DNA from 3 places in the Tenacibaculum sp. 1B UA genome. Region 1 is predicted to be linked to each of the others. Evidence: riboswitches for the same ligand, from Rfam matches in the RefSeq annotation. Region 1 holds a riboswitch; each other region holds the start of a gene.
The links. A riboswitch is a leader RNA that binds a small molecule or an ion and turns the genes downstream of it on or off. The one in region 1 is predicted to bind cobalamin.
Positions count from the first base shown of each region.

Region 1 (5,676 bases):
GATACTTCAACTATTTTGTCTTCACCAGAACAAGAAGTAAGAACTATACTTACTAAAAAAAGCTGTAAAAGTAGTTTTGTTATTTTCATTGGTTTAAAATTTATAATTTAAATTGATATTAAAATTTGTTCCCGGCATAGGACGTAAGTTTGAGAAATAATACACCTTATTAAATATATTATTTAGCGTAAATCCTAATGTTGGAAGTTTTGTTTGTTTTGTAGATAAATTAAAGGTTACTCCTGCATTTTGAACATGTACTGGATCTAATGAGTAAAAATCTAAGTTTGTTTCATTTGTATACACCTTACTTTGATGTAAGCTTTGTATAAAAAAATTAAACCTTTTATAATTATAATTGATATTAAAATTTAACAAATGCTCAGGTGCATAAGGAAGTGTTTTTTTTGTTTCTGTGTTTTCTGCCAAAGTAAATGTATAGTTAGAAGAAAAATCAATAATATGCTCCCCTATCTCTTTCTTATAACTTACAAAAGTTTCTACACCTTTATTTATTACATCGTTTACGTTTCTTGGTCTCCACAAATTACTACCCCCTGTTGGTAACCAAAGAATTTTATCATTAATATAGATATAAAATAATGTAGATGTTATGTTTAAGCTTTTATTTTTAAAAGAAACTCCTAATTCTCCTTGTTTTGAGCTTTCAGGTATTAAGTTTAGGTTTCCTACTACAGGCCAATACATTTCATTATAAGTAGGAACTCGATAATTTGTTGAAAAGTTGGCCAGAATGTTTAATTGATTAATTAATCTATATTCTCCTCCTACGAATAAAGACAGAGGCACATTAAAATCTGAATTAATTTCTTTTCTAACTTGTAAATTCGTTATTAATTTTTCAGTAGGTTGATATTTAACACTTCCTACAAACGCTACAGAATTTCTTGTTTTGGTATTAATATCTGTATTTTCACCATTAATGTTTTCGTACATCGTTTTATAATTAAACGATAAAACATTAGATGGTTTATAAGTTAAAGAGTGATTTAATAAAGCAGTCTTAGACTTACCAAAACTGTAATTTTCAGCATCTTTATTTCCGTAATACCTATATTCCTGCGTTAGGTAAGCTAAGTTTAGTTCTTGTTTAAACTGAGAAGAAAATGAATACTTCCACTGTAGTAAGTTTCTTTGATTAAAATCTTCATTTCGTTCACTTCCAGCAGACGGGTTCGGTAATCCATCAGAAAACAAACGATTTCCGTAGTAAGCAGTCGAATAAAACGATAAAGAGTTTGTAGGACTAAACTTATAACCTATGACAAAATTAACTCCGTAGTTTTTGTACTTTCCATTTTCATTAGCTAGTAAATTACCTTCGCTATCTTTATAACGTTCATCGATATATGTGTAATCATTGTCGGAATAATTAAACGTAGAAGCTAATTTTACACTCCACTTATCTGTTCCTACTGAGCTTTTAAAAAAATTAGACGATGTATTGTAACTTCCATAAGAAGTAAACAATTGAAATTTTTGATGTTCTTTAAACAGTACTTCATCTTTTAAGTGTACCGTTCCTCCTATGGCACCAGAACCATATTCAGTACTATTCCCACCACTTTGCACAAGAATATTATCACTTATACTCGCAGAAAGTGCATTAAAGTCTGTTTGTCCACTTCCTACAGCATTTATAGGAATTCCATTCCATAGTACCAACGTATTTGAAGCCGATGTCCCTCTAAAACGTGCAGTACTTACGCCTCCATTACCATAATCTCTAAAAGCTATTGGACTGTTATAACGTAAAAGGTTCGTTAAGTTAATAGGGTTTTTTGTCTGTTCTTTCACCCCAATCTTTAATTCTTTTGTAGCAATGCGTTTTTTTTCTACATTTCTCTTCCCATTAACTATTACCTCTTTTAATTTGTTAATAGCTATTGTATCTTTTTGAGAAAAAAGATTAATCGTAAAAAACAGTATGAATATTGTTGTTATTTCCTTCATTATACATTAAACTTTTATCCCGAAAGTTTTAATTAATTATAATAATTGGCAGGTCTCCTGGCTTGCGTCTTGTAACATACCTTCCCATTAAAAAACAGTGGTTTGAGTAATCGTTACAAGCTTAATAGCTTACAGTTGCGGGAACAGCTTCGGTTTTACACCGAATTCCCTTTTAATTTTCTTTAATAGGTGATTAAAGAAAAACCAAAAATCACGGCAAATGTATCGTATTCTTATAAATTAGCAACCATCAAATCATGATAATTTGCGAATTTTGTTTGTAAGTTTTCTGGAAGCGTATAATACTCTGGATGAATCATTTTTGCCAAACATTCAATTCCTTCTACTAAAGTACCCGCTGAAGATTGTGTAAACATGGCAAAATCGGCAATGTACACTTGTTTATTTTTTACTGCTCTTAAAGACGTCCACTCTTCTCTCTCTTCTAAAAACTTCATATCTTCAAGTGTTCTCTCAATTCCATATCCGCAAGGAGCAATAATTAATACCTCTGGATCGTATTTTACAATTTTATCCCAAGAAATTACAATACTATCTCCTGATGGATGCGATAACAAATCAATTCCACCTGCATAACCTATTTGATGAGGAATCCAGTGCCCGCAGTTAAACAACGGATCAATCCACTCTAATAACATCACACTTTTCGACTGGATTCTATGCTCACGTTGCACATCAACAATATCATAAACACGCTTTTTTAATCCACTTACATACGCCTCTCCTACTGCTTCCTGCTTCATTGCTTTTGCAATAGTTAATGCATTCTCAAAAACATCTTCTAAAGAGTTTGGAGTAATAGATATTAATTCTGGAACCTTTGGCAATTTATAAGCTGATTTTGCCACAGATTCTGTGTCTATCTGGCAAACATCACAAACATCTTGTGTAAAAACAATATCGGGTGCTAAACGTTCTAAAACAGGTTCATCTACATAATACAATGTCTTTCCTTCTGCCTTGGTTTTAGAAAAAATAGCCGTAATCTCTTTACTCGTTAACACTTTTCCTTCCAACTTATATCGAACAGCTACTTCTTTTTCTTTTAAAGCTACTTCTGGACACTCAAAAGTAATTCCGTTTAAATAATCTTGTAACCCCATATCATAAATCATTTGAGTTACTGCTGGCATAAAAGAAGATACTGTCATAATTCATTGTTTTAGTTCAGCAAAAATAAACAGTTATCTATTTTAATTTGCTTTTTATTAAAAATCTTTCCAATCTTTGTGTCAACATAAAATGCGATTTCATGATATATTATATCTCAGGAGGTGAACGTTCGGGTAAAAGTAGCTATGCTCAAAAGCTAGCCGAATCTTTATCTGACACTCCTATTTACTTAGCTACTTCTCGTATTTGGGATGAAGATTTTCAGCAGCGAGTTGACAGACATGTTTCTGATAGAGATGAACGCTGGACCACTGTTGAGGAAGAAAAATGGTTAAGTAAGGTAATTTCTGAAAAACAAACGGTGGTTATAGATTGTGTTACATTATGGCTAACAAACTTCTTTGTGGATACAAAATACGATATTGAAAAAGCGCTAAAAATTGCTAAAGAAGAAATCAACAAATTGGTTGAAATTGACGCTAATATTATCATCATTTCTAATGAAATTGGTATGGGATTACACGCTAATTCTGAATCTGGAAGGAAATTTACACAATTACAAGGCTGGACGAACCAACACATAGCAAAACTAGCCGATAAAGCTACTTTTATGGTATCTGGACTTCCTTTAACTTTAAAATAACACATGACAACAACGATAACTCCCCTTTCAAAAGAACTACAAAACGAGCTTCAAGAAGAAATCAACTTCAAAACCAAGCCTATTGGTGCTTTAGGCAATTTAGAAAAAATTGCCATGCAAGTGGGATTAATTCAAAATACCATGAGCCCTGTGTTATCAAAGCCTACAATTGTGATTTTTGCAGGGGATCATGGAATTGCTACTACGGGAAAGGTGAGTCCATACCCTCAAGAAGTTACACAGCAAATGGTATTCAACTTTTTGCAAGGAGGTGCTGCCATTAATGTGTTTTGTAAACAAAACAACATTCATTTAAACATTGTAGATGCTGGTGTAAATGCTGATTTTAAAACACATCCACAGCTTACCAATGCCAAAATAGCAAAGGGAACACAAGATTATAGTACTACCAAAGCTATGACCTCAGAACAATGCCAAGAAGCCTTGGAAAAAGGAAGACAGTTGGTAAGAAAGGTGTATAGTGAAGGTTGCAATGTTATTGGTTTTGGTGAAATGGGGATTAGCAATACGTCATCTGCGGCTTTGTTAATGAGTTATTTTACCAATACACCTATTGAAAACTGTGTAGGTAGAGGTACTGGAGTGGATGACAAAGGACTACAAACAAAAATCGACACATTATGTGAAGTCTATAAGTTACACGCCGATTCTATTTCAACACCTATGGAAGCCTTAACTACTTTTGGTGGATTTGAAATTGTAATGATGTGTGGTGCTATGTTAGAAGCTGCTTCTTTAAAAATGACTTTACTTATTGATGGTTTTATTGTTACTGCTGCCCTATTAGCAGGGCATGCAATGGAATCTGATATTTTAGATTACTGTATATTCTGTCATAATTCAGGAGAACAAGGACATCAAAAAATGTTAGAATTTTTAAACGCTGAACCACTTTTAAACTTAGGTTTACGTTTAGGTGAAGGAACAGGTTGTGCGGTTGCCTTTCCTATTATTCAATCGAGTGTGAACTTTTTAAACGAAATGGCTACTTTTAAAAGTGCCAATATTAGCGAAGCCTAGTTATGATAAAAAGACAAATCCATTATTTTTTAACAGCTATATTGTTTTTCACACGCATTCCGTGTCCAAAATGGGTAGATCATTCTCCTGAAATACTCAACAAAAGCAGTCGTTATTTTTCTTTAGTAGGAATTGTAGTTGGAAGCATTGCAGCACTAGCCTACTTCGCTTCTTCTTATATTTTTCCTACGGATGTTGCTATTGTAATCAGCATGATTAGTTCTATTTGGATTACAGGTGCTTTTCATGAAGATGGGTTTGCCGATGTTTGCGATGGTTTTGGTGGCGGATGGACCAAAGAAAAGATTTTAACCATTATGAAAGATTCCAGACTTGGAACTTTTGGAGTTAGTGGTTTGGTCTTTATCCTAGCTATAAAATTTTTAGCTCTATATCATTTACAAAACCTATCCGTTAATTTAATTTTAGTTATTATTTCAGGACACAGTATTAGCCGATTTATCGCAACTGTATTGTTGTATACACATGAATACGTGAGAGATATTGACAGCTCAAAAATAAAACCAACTACCAAACAAATGAGTAGTAAATCGCTACTCATATCAGCTATTTTCGGAATAGCTCCCTTATTTTTCTTTCAAAACCCAATAGTATTTTTGGTATTGCTCCCCTTATTACTTACCTATTTGTATATGGGACATTTCTTTAAAAAATGGATTGGAGGTCAAACAGGAGATTGCGCAGGTGCTTTGCAACAAGTAGCTGAAATTGTTTTTTATCTAAGTCTACTCGCCTTATGGAAGTTATTTTAGTACGACATACCACACCTGATATTGCCAAAGGTATATGTTATGGTCAAGCAGATATAGAGGTTACCACTACTTTTGAGGAAGAAGTGAGCGATATTCTAAAAAAAGTTCCTG
Region 1 covers NZ_JAKVUA010000027.1:21,617-27,292, reverse strand. The annotation lists gene MK851_RS14870 (DUF5074 domain-containing protein) at 1-89, opposite strand, end outside; gene MK851_RS14865 (TonB-dependent receptor plug domain-containing protein) at 94-1,974, opposite strand; cobalamin riboswitch at 2,004-2,198, opposite strand; gene MK851_RS14860 (ABC transporter substrate-binding protein) at 2,208-3,146, opposite strand; gene MK851_RS14855 (bifunctional adenosylcobinamide kinase/adenosylcobinamide-phosphate guanylyltransferase) at 3,248-3,751, shown strand; gene cobT (nicotinate-nucleotide--dimethylbenzimidazole phosphoribosyltransferase) at 3,755-4,792, shown strand; gene MK851_RS14845 (adenosylcobinamide-GDP ribazoletransferase) at 4,795-5,565, shown strand; gene cobC (alpha-ribazole phosphatase) at 5,550-5,676, shown strand, end outside.

Region 2 (5,676 bases), on a different contig from region 1:
TAATTCAGAAAAATCAAAAACCAACAAAAAAACTGATCAAGTTGTATCTCCATCTGATACTCTAACTAAACATTTAAAACCATTTAATCCTGATTTACCAACTATTGGGCTTTTAATGTTTAACGGAGTTTTACAAGGAGAAGTTATAGCAACATCAGATGTATTTGGAAAAGTAGACAAAGAGGGCAAACAACTTTTTAATGTAGTAGCGATAGCTGAAATAGCTAAACCTATTACTACCGAAGAAGGAATGCATTTTGTTCCAGACTACACTTTTGATAATTGCCCCAAACTAACAGCTTTATTTGTTCCAAGTGCTTACGATATGTATACGCAGGTGCATAATGATAAAATTGTAGATTTTATAAAAACAAAAAATCAAGAGACCCAATACACTGTTAGTAATTGTGCTGGTGCTAACTTAATTGGTAAATCTGGTATAGCTGATGGCCATAAAATTGTAACATGGATTGGTGGTGGTAAACAACTACAAAAAGATTACCCTAATTTAAAAGTTCAAAACGACAGCTTGGTAACTTTTGTTAAAGATGGTAAGTTTTTATCTTCAAACGGAAATTTAGCTAGTTATATCTCAGCGTTAGAACTTCTCGAAATTATGACAAGTACCGAACATAGAAAATTTGTTGAAAGCTATCTATACTTAGATCAACTTAAAAACTGGGAAAAATAACAAAATTTAAAATCTTGTTAAAGCTCAAGAAGCATCAGTATACTGATGCTTTTTTTATTACCAGTTCTAAAAAAATAATACATACATTTACCCCGATAAGTTCTTTACATACTTCATCAACCGAAAAGGTTTTACTTAGCTGTAGATTAATAGGGAATCGTGTGCAAATCACGAACTGTCGCGCAACTGTAAGTAACACACCAAAAGTTTTTATCCTAGTATATCCACTGCAAAAGCGGGAAGGATGATAAAAACTGTTATAAGTCAGGAGACCTGCCTATTCGGATATTGACAATGCTTTCGCGATTTGAAGCCTTTGGGTCATACCGATGATATATTTTTAACGCACACTTTCGCTTATGAAATGCTGTGCTTTTTTGGTATGTCATTATTTTTTCCTCAAACATCACATCGTTTTTTAGCATTGCGAAGCATCTAAAAGAACTTTTAAAATTAATGTTTAATTATAAAAGTTAAAAAGAAATGCAAACGCACATTCTTGGCTATCCGCGTATTGGTAGCAACAGAGAACTCAAAAAAGCCTGCGAGCAATATTGGTCGGGCAAAACAAGTTCACAGGAACTTCTTGAAACAGGAAGAAACATCTGTCAACAAAACTGGAAAACACAACAAGAAGCAGGTATAGACCTTATTCCTTGTAATGATTTTTCTTATTACGATCAAGTGTTAGATATGACACTCAGCGTTGGTGCTATCCCTAAACGTTACAACGAAGTAGCTTTAAAAGCTTCAAACTCTGAACTAGATCTCTATTTCGCCATGGCAAGAGGGTATCAAAAAGATGAACTTGATATTACTGCTATGGAAATGACTAAGTGGTTTGACACTAACTACCATTATATCGTTCCAGAGTTTTATAAAGACCAAGAGTTTAAACTATTTTCTAACAAAATTATTAATGAATTTGTTGGTGCTAAACAATTAAGGATTAATGCTAAACCTGTAATTATTGGTTTAGTTAGCTACCTTCTTTTAGGTAAAGAAAAAGAAGAGGGGTTTAATAAGTTAGATTTAGCCTCAAAACTACTTCCTGTGTATATGGAAATTCTTCAAGAGCTTCAAGCACAAGGTGCAAAATATATTCAATTTGATGAGCCTTTTTTAGCGTTAGACCTAAACGAAAAAGCTAAAGAAACCTATCAATTTATCTATAATGAAATTAGAAGGAAGTTTCCTATTTTAAAATTTATAGTTACCACTTACTTTGAAGGTTTAAAAGACAATCTTTCATTAGCTAACACACTTCCTATCGATACATTACATATCGACTTAGTTCGTTGTGAATACCAATTAGACGATGTATTAAGCACTCTTTCTGAAGACAAGTCTCTATCGTTAGGTATTGTAGATGGAAGAAACATTTGGAAAAACGACTTTGAAAAATCGTTACAACTTATTCAAAAAGCAACCGATAGATTAGGCTCTGACAGAATCTTTATTGCTTCCTCATGTTCTTTATTACATTCTCCTTGCGATTTAGAACTAGAAACATCTTTAGATAATGATATTAAACAATGGCTTGCTTTCGCTAAGCAAAAACTTACAGAAGTAAATTTGTTAAAACAGTTATCTGAAGATACTACTGATAAAGCTATTTTGAATGCTTTTGAAGAAAACAAAAAAGCTATCGCAAGTAGAAAATCTTCAGCTTTGATTCATCATAACGACGTAAAACAACGTATTGATGCTATTACTGAAACTGATTCTCGAAGAAAAAATAGCTTTTCTGTTCGTAAAGAAGCGCAAGAAAAAGTATTGAATTTACCATTATTCCCTACTACAACCATTGGTTCATTTCCCCAAACTAAAGAAGTAAGAAGCTGGAGAGCACAATTTAAAAAAGGTACTTTAAATAGTGAGGAATATAAATATTTACTAAAGAAAGAAACTCAAAAAACCATTCAATGGCAAGAAAAAATAGGTCTTGATGTTTTGGTTCATGGTGAGTATGAGCGAAACGACATGGTAGAGTATTTTGGTGAACAACTTGCAGGAGTTACATTTACTAAAAAAGGCTGGGTTCAAAGTTATGGTAGCCGCTGTGTGAAGCCTCCTATTATTTACGGTGATGTTTACCGCCCCCATCCAATGACTGTTTATTGGTCACAGTACGCACAATCTTTAACTAATAATTGGGTTAAAGGAATGTTAACAGGACCTGTTACCATTTTACAATGGTCTTTTGTACGCGATGACCAGCCTCGTTCAACTACCTGTAAACAAATTGCATTAGCTATTCGAGATGAAGTTGCTGATCTTGAAAAAGCAGGCATCCGAATTATTCAAATTGATGAACCAGCTATAAGAGAAGGACTTCCTCTACGAAAATCAGGTTGGAATGATTATCTAAAATGGGCTGTTGAAGCTTTTAAAATTTCATCATGCGGTGTAGATGATGCTACACAAATACATACACACATGTGCTATTCAGAGTTTAATGACATTATTCAAAACATTGCTGATATGGATGCTGATGTTATTACGATTGAATGCTCTCGTTCTCAAATGGAACTATTAAATGCTTTTGCTGATTTTAAATATCCAAATGAAATTGGCCCTGGAGTATATGACATTCATTCACCTAGAGTTCCTTCTATTCAAGAAATGCTTGAACTCTTACACAAAGCTCAAAAAGTTATTCCAGCCGCCCAGCTTTGGGTAAATCCTGATTGTGGTCTTAAAACCAGACATTGGGATGAAACAGAAAAAGCTTTACTTGCTATGGTTTCGGCTGCAAAAGAAGCTTCATTAAGGTACAATACTAATACACTGGAAACTATTACCTAACAGCTGACTAATTATAAAGTGCCCAAAAACACAAAACTTTTTGGGCACTAATTATCATATAAACTCCCACTAAAAATGACCACAGAAGAAAAAATAATACAATCGGAAACACGTATTTTTAAAGCCGTATTTCCAAACACAACAAATCATTATGATACACTGTTCGGAGGAACTGCCATGCAATTAATGGATGAAGTTGCTTTTATTACTGCGACACGGTTTTGTAGACAAAAAGTTGTAACTGTAAGTAGTGATAAAATTGATTTTAAAAAACCAATTCCTGCTGGAACTATTATTGAATTAGCAGGAAAAGTTAGCTATATAGGTAACAAAAGTTTGAAAGTTACCGTTAAAATTTTCACTGAACAGATGTACTCACATCATAGAGAAAAAGCAATTGAAGGTGAATTTACCTTTGTTGCCATTGATGAGAATAAAAACCCAATAGAAGTTATAAAAACTGACATTCAAAAACTCCATTCTTCACAACAAGAACTGAGTTGACATTAAATGACGTTTTTGAAAAAGGTATCCACATAAAAAATTACATCTTCAAATAAAAATCTTTTGTAAGATTTTTATAGGCATCAGTATACTGGTGCCTTCTTGTTTCTATAATTAATTCTTCTTCTTGAACTGTAGCTTTAGTAAACGAAAACTCTAACAAACTACGTTTTATTTCTGATGTTGGATTTCCTCTTACTCTACAAACCTTGTTTAGGTATAAGTTATGTTTTTTAGCTAGCTTGATAAAATCCGCTTCTTCTTTAAACGGTATAATGGTTGAGAACCTTCCGTTTTCGGACAATATTTCACTTACTCCCTGTATTAACTCTTCAAAAGACAATGAGCTTGTAAATCGTGCTTTATTTCTTGCTATATCTTCCGTTTCATAGTCATCAGTATAAAATGGCGGGTTTGAAACAATTATATCGTATTCTTCTTCTTCCTCTGCCATTTCTTCTACAAACTCTACAAAAGAAGCATTGTAACAAAAAAGTCTATCTCCCCAAGCTGATTGCTCAAAATTTTCAACCGTTTGTTCATAAGCACCTTCATCAACTTCTACTGCATCAATAGTCATCGCATCACTTCGTTGTGCTAACATCAATGAAATAACCCCTGTGCCTGAACCAACATCTAACATTGTATCAGGGTATCCTCCTAAATCACACCACGCACCTAGCAATACCGCATCGGTACCTATTTTCATTGCAGTTTTATCTTGGTGTACTGTAAACTCTTTGAATTGAAATGGCTTCATTTATAAAAATCTTCCAATAATTTTTTCTGCATTGAAAAACAAATACAATACAATGATTAATAAGATTACTAGAAATAACCCTTTTTTAGGATTTCCTTTTTTTCGATTACCAAAACGTCTTTTAAACTCCATTTATTTGTTTCTATTTACTAAACTAATTGCATTAGGCTTTTAATTATGTTAAATGTTACTCACCACTTACTTTTGTTGCTCGCAACATCTCTCTTTTCCCTGGAGGTCCAGGTAAGCGTTCTACATCAAAACCTACCGCCTGCATTGCTCGTCGTACACTTCCTTTTGCTGAGTAAGTTACTAAGACACCTTCTGGTTTTAGCGCAGCAAACATAATTTTAAAAATATCTTCTGTCCACAAATCGGGTTGTACTCTAGCTCCAAAAGCATCAAAATAAATCAAATCAAAGCTATTTTCATCAGTAATTTCAGCAAAAAATTGCTTGCGTTTAGTTAATGAAAAATTGGAAGTTATTTTGTGTTTTTCTTCCCAAGAAACTTCGTGAATTTTCTCAAAAAAATCTCTTTTATCATCAGCATCCAACTCCTCAACATAATTTAATTTTACCACCTCTCCTTTAGCTACAGGATATGCTTCTACTCCAACATAATCAATCTGCTTTTCAGCTTCCAGTAATGTAATAAAACAATTGAGTCCTGTACCAAAACCTATTTCTAAAATAGAAACACTTTTAGTATCTATATACTTTAATCCGTTTCTAATAAATACATGATAGGCTTCTTGTATTGCTCCGTGTTTAGAGTGATATTGTTCATTCCACTCTGGCAAATGAATGGTTGTGGAACCATCTGACGTTATGATAATTTCTCGTTTTATAACTAAACTATTTAATCAGTAATTTTTTAATTCTTGGTATTGGTCCAGTGCAAGTTGTTTTAT
Region 2 covers NZ_JAKVUA010000003.1:190,689-196,364, forward strand. The annotation lists gene MK851_RS05005 (DJ-1/PfpI family protein) at 1-691, shown strand, start outside; cobalamin riboswitch at 801-987, shown strand; gene metE (5-methyltetrahydropteroyltriglutamate--homocysteine S-methyltransferase) at 1,175-3,499, shown strand; gene MK851_RS05015 (acyl-CoA thioesterase) at 3,575-4,003, shown strand; gene MK851_RS05020 (tRNA1(Val) (adenine(37)-N6)-methyltransferase) at 4,044-4,763, opposite strand; gene mnmD (tRNA (5-methylaminomethyl-2-thiouridine)(34)-methyltransferase MnmD) at 4,951-5,613, opposite strand; gene MK851_RS05030 (hypothetical protein) at 5,621-5,676, opposite strand, start outside.
Region 2: it holds a riboswitch for cobalamin, as region 1 does, so the genes downstream of both, metE (5-methyltetrahydropteroyltriglutamate--homocysteine S-methyltransferase) here and MK851_RS14865 (TonB-dependent receptor plug domain-containing protein) in region 1, are expected to answer to the same signal.

Region 3 (5,676 bases), on a different contig from region 1:
CATATCAATAGCTTTAAGCTTTTGGCTTTTGGATTTCGGCAAAAGAAATAAAATTCTGAATCATTTTTTTTCCGTCTGGAGTTAAAATACTTTCTGGATGAAACTGTACCGCTTCAATTGCAAATTCTTTATGACGTAATGCCATAATGCTACCATCTTCATCAATTGCTGTTATTTCTAATTCCTCTGGAAAGTTGTTGCGTGAAGCAATCCAAGAGTGATAGCGTGCAGCTTCAAAAGTTTCCGGAATATTTTTGAAAGTGACCGTATTATTTTGTGTCACTTTCATTTCAGTAGCTACTCCGTGAAATACATCATTCAGGTTTTCTATTTCACCTCCAAAAACCTCAGTAATAGCTTGCAACCCTAAGCATACTCCAAATATCGGAATTTTGCCTGCATAGGTTTTTATAGTTTCTTTCAAAACACCTGCTTCATCAGGAATACCTGGTCCTGGTGACAGGATAATAGCATCGTATTTTTTAATTTCATCTACTGAAATTTCATCGTTGCGATATACATCTGGTAAAGTACCTGTAATATCTTCTACATAATGCACCAAGTTATAGGTAAACGAGTCGTAATTATCTAATATTAGTATCTTCATATTTATAGTATTGAGTATTGAGATTTAAGTATTGATAAAGCATGTATATCCTACACCTAAATACTAACATCTCAATTCTAATTTTATATTTCTTCTGCTAACACTAATGCTTTTTTTAATGCTGCCAATTTGTTATTTACTTCTTGTAATTCGTTTTCTTCTTTTGAGTTGATAACGATTCCCGCTCCTGCTTGATAAAACAAGGTATTATTTTTACTTACAAAAGAACGAATTGCTATGGCTTGGTTTACATTTCCATTTAAACCTATAAAACCAACACATCCTCCATAAAATCCACGGGTTTGATTTTCGTATGTATCTATCAATTCCATGGCTTTGTATTTTGGTGCTCCACTTAAAGTTCCTGCTGGAAACGTATCTCCCACAATTTCTATCGGATTTCCTGTAATCTTTCCTGTTACTGTAGATACCAAGTGAATTACATGACTAAAATATTGCACTTCTTTGTAGGTTTCTACCGTTACATTGGTTGCGTGCTTACTTAAATCATTTCTTGCTAAATCAACCAACATTACATGTTCTGCATTTTCTTTCGGGTCATTTGCTAACTCTTTCGCCAACTCTCTATCTTTTTCATCATCACCTGTTCTTCTAAAGGTTCCTGCAATTGGATTAATAATAGCCTGACTTTCATTTATCTTAATTTGTGCTTCTGGCGAAGATCCCATTAACTTAAAACTTCCATAATCAAAATAAAATAAATAAGGAGAAGGATTTATAGAGCGTAATGCTCTGTACACATTAAATTCGTCCCCTTTAAATTGTTGTTGAAATTGGCGTGATAAGACCAACTGAAAAACATCTCCTCTCTTACAATGTTCTTTTGCTTTGGTAACATTTTCTTTAAACTCTTCATCTGTAATATTAGATGTTTCTTCTCCTTCAAAAGCGAAGTCATATTTAGCAAAAGATTGAGAGTTTACTAAGTTTTCTATTTCTGATAATCGAGACTCTTCTCCTTCTGGTATATTTTCTATCAAAATCATTTCATTTTTAAAATGATTAATTGCTACGATAAATCGGAAAAAACTATATTGTAATACTGGAATTTCGGAAGGTGCTTTATTTGATTTTAACTGAATTGTTTCAAAATACTGAACCGCATCAAAAGTTGTATAACCGTACAATCCATTAAATGATTTTATTTCCTCTGAACAATTTATCGAAATAACATTGCTATACGCATCAAACTTTTCATAAAAATTTCTTTGAATAGGCTCTCTTTCTAGTTCTTCTTTTCGATACGACAATAACAACTCATCATTTTCTGCTTTGATGGTTATCAAAGGTTCTATACACAAAAACGAATAACTATTTTCTTTACTATGATAATCTGAACTTTCTAACAGCAAACTATTCGCATACTTGTCTCTTGTTCTTAAATACAAGCTAACTGGCGTTATCATATCTGCCAATTGTTTTTTTGCTATTGTTTTAAAGGTAATTTTTTTCATTTCATTTAATATGTAAAAACAAAAAAGGCTTATCATGAGATAAGCCTTTTCGTTGTATTATAGATATAACAAGATGGTCTCACTAACGTAAGTTACGAGTTTTCCACCACCAGTTATTTAATTGTTGTTTTATCATTATGCTACAAATGTATAAAGTGATTTTGATTTTACAAACTTTTTCGCATTAAAAAATAAATAAACAATATTTAATTTACAGAAAAATCTTCTTTAGAGAAGAAAATATCTATTGGCGAGTTACCTATTCCTTTTACAGTTTTAAAAACAGATTTATCTTCATTATATATAGTGAGTATACTTTTATCTGTATCAAAAAAATCTTCTGACCCTATAACATAAACTTTACCTGTTGTAGGATGCTCTCTTATAACAGTTGTAAGCATTATTCCTTCTGTAGTTGGATTAATAAACTCTTCTGCTTTTTTTGTTTCTGTGTTAAAACGGTGAATTACTCCTGTTGACACTTCTGACCAATAAACATAACTACTTGATTCACTTATAGAAAGCATACTATTCTTATACAAATTCACTTCTGTTAATGTAACCGTTTCATCAATACCATAATCAGTTGTCAAACTTACAAACTTAGCATCTTCAACTCTTTTCTCAGTTCCTATCCAAATTTTATTGTTTTTATCTTTTAAGATTCCTGAAATTACATCATCAAATATTACTGTAGTTTTTATTGACTTATCTTTGATATTTAATACCTTCAACTCTTTATCGTCAGCAATCAATACGTTTTCTCCATCTACCAATACTCCTGATTTTGAAAACAATACTTTTGAAGAAACTCCATCAATCTTATCTTTCACTCCTTCACTTACATTAAAAAACGATAAATCATATGTTCTTCGTCTTCCTCTTCCACCAGTAGAAATGATTACTCCATCAGTTTCTGAGTACATAGCCAAGTACGAAGGGCTACTTACCTTAGATGTAGTCACTGCTACTTCTTCTGCAAGATCTTTTAAGTTTAATTTTGTAACAAAATTAGGTCCGTCTTGAGACACTATGAATAAACTATTTTCAAAATTTGTAAAAGATATTGAATTTTTATTTAGAGACTCATATACATTTGGGGTAAAAACTTGACCTTCATCTAAGTGCCCTACCACTGTTTTGTCCCCCTCATAACTTAGTATAAAAGAATTATCATAAATTGGAGTTGGTTCATGTTTCGTTGAATCACTTGAACATGAAAAAAAAACTGATATTAAACATACCAATACAATACTATAATTACGTATCATTATTATAATTAAATTTAAAGTTTCTGAAAACAAAAAAATACAAACATTATATTTCAAATGTTCTTTACTGCTTCTTCTTTTAACCCGAAAGAAAAGCAATGAATTAAATTTTGGCAGGTCTCCTGACTAACATCTTGCTACTACCTTCCCGTAAAAACAGTGGCGTAAGAAATAACAAGTATCTATAATTTTAATAGACTAAGTTTACAGTTGCGGGTACAGTTTAGGATTCTCACCTAATTCCCTTTTAATTTTCTTTACAATAAAGAAAAACCGCGGCAAATATATTTTAGTCGTAGGAAAGAAACACTAATTTTACTGTTAAAATTACACTTCCTTCTTTTTCGATAAAAGTAAACTCTCATAATTGTTATAAGAATAATTAAAAAGTAGAATAATAATAGCTTAAAACGCAAATTAAAGTTAATTAAAATCTGTTTTTCAATTTTTAAAGTTATAATATATAATCAAAAAAAGCATAATTGTTTAAAAATAAAAACATCATTCAGTTATTTGCATTATAATAAACAATAAAATTAAAATTATGTGTGGAATTGTATGTGCGTTTGATTTAAAACAATCTTCAGATAAATTAAGACCTCAATTATTAGAAATGGCTAAGAAAGTTCGCCATAGAGGTCCAGACTGGAGTGGAATTTATAGTGATGAAAAAACAATTATGGCACATGAGCGACTAGCAATTGTTGATCCTGCCTCTGGACAACAACCTCTATTTAGCCATGACCGTAGATTTGTCTTAGCTGCTAATGGAGAAATATATAATCATAAGGAAATAAGAAAGCAACTTAAGGAACAACATGAGTTTTTAACTAAATCTGATTGTGAGGTTATCTTAGCTTTATACAAAGAAAAGGGAGTTGAGTTTTTAGATGATTTAAACGGGATTTTTGGTTTTGCTGTATACGATTCAATTACGGATGAATATTTAGTTGCCCGTGACCATATGGGAATTATTCCTTTATACATGGGGTGGGATAAACACGGAACTTTTTATGTGGCTTCTGAGTTAAAAGCGCTAGAAGGAGTTTGTAACAAAATCGAAATTTTTCCTCCAGGACACTATTATACGCGTGAAGATGGTTTGCAAAAATGGTATTCTCGTGATTGGATGGAATACGAAGCTGTGAAAGACAATAAGACCTCCATAGATGAAGTTCGTGATGCTTTAGAAGCCGCTGTTCATAGGCAACTAATGAGTGATGTACCTTATGGAGTATTACTTTCTGGTGGATTGGATTCTTCCATTACCTCTGCTATTGCAAAAAAATATGCTGCTAAACGTGTAGAATCTGGTGATAAAGATGCTGCTTGGTATCCACAATTACATTCATTTTCTATTGGTTTAGAAGGCTCACCTGATTTAGCTGCAGCTAAAAAAGTATCGGAGTATATTGATACTATTCATCATGAAATAACCTTTACTATTCAAGAAGGCTTAGACGCAATAAAAGATGTTATTTACAACTTGGAAACTTACGATATTACAACAGTTCGTGCCTCTACTCCAATGTATTTAATGGCACGTGTTATTAAATCTATGGGAATAAAAATGGTCTTATCTGGCGAAGGTGCTGATGAACTTTTTGGAGGATATTTATACTTCCATAAAGCCCCTAACGCAGAAGAATTTCACAAAGAAACTGTACGAAAATTAGATAAATTATACCAATACGACTGTTTACGTGCTAACAAAAGCTTAATGGCCTGGGGAATTGAGGGACGTGTTCCGTTTTTAGACAAAGAGTTTATGGATGTAGCAATGCGTATTAACCCAGAAGACAAAATGATTAATGGTGAACGTATGGAGAAATGGGTATTACGTAAAGCTTTTGAGAGCTATTTACCAAAAGAAGTAGCTTGGAGACAAAAAGAACAATTTTCTGATGGAGTTGGCTACAACTGGATTGATACCTTAAAAGAAGTTGTAGAAGCTGCTATTACTAAGGAAATGATGGCAAATGCTCCACATCGTTTTCCTACGCAAACACCAAGAACCAAAGAAGAATATTATTATCGTTCAATATTTGAAGAACACTTCCCAAGTGAAACTGCTGCTTTAACAGTTCCTTCTGTTCCTTCAATTGCCTGTAGTAGTCCTACAGCACTAGCATGGGATAAAAGTTTTCAAAACCAAAACGAACCTTCAGGTAGAGCTATTAAGACTGTACATGAAGACGCTTACTAAGAGTAATTCTTAGTTTATTTTCAAATTTTAGTTGTAAAAAACCTCGCCAATAAGCGAGGTTTTTGTTATTCTTTTAAATTTATTTTTTAATTTGGAGCTACATAAAAAGGAGATAAA
Region 3 covers NZ_JAKVUA010000003.1:61,876-67,551, forward strand. The annotation lists gene trpD (anthranilate phosphoribosyltransferase) at 1-3, opposite strand, end outside; gene MK851_RS04375 (aminodeoxychorismate/anthranilate synthase component II) at 14-607, opposite strand; gene MK851_RS04380 (anthranilate synthase component I family protein) at 691-2,082, opposite strand; gene MK851_RS04385 (hypothetical protein) at 2,289-3,353, opposite strand; cobalamin riboswitch at 3,448-3,646, opposite strand; gene asnB (asparagine synthase B) at 3,898-5,559, shown strand; gene MK851_RS04395 (DUF3103 family protein) at 5,646-5,676, opposite strand, start outside.
Region 3: it holds a riboswitch for cobalamin, as region 1 does, so the genes downstream of both, MK851_RS04385 (hypothetical protein) here and MK851_RS14865 (TonB-dependent receptor plug domain-containing protein) in region 1, are expected to answer to the same signal.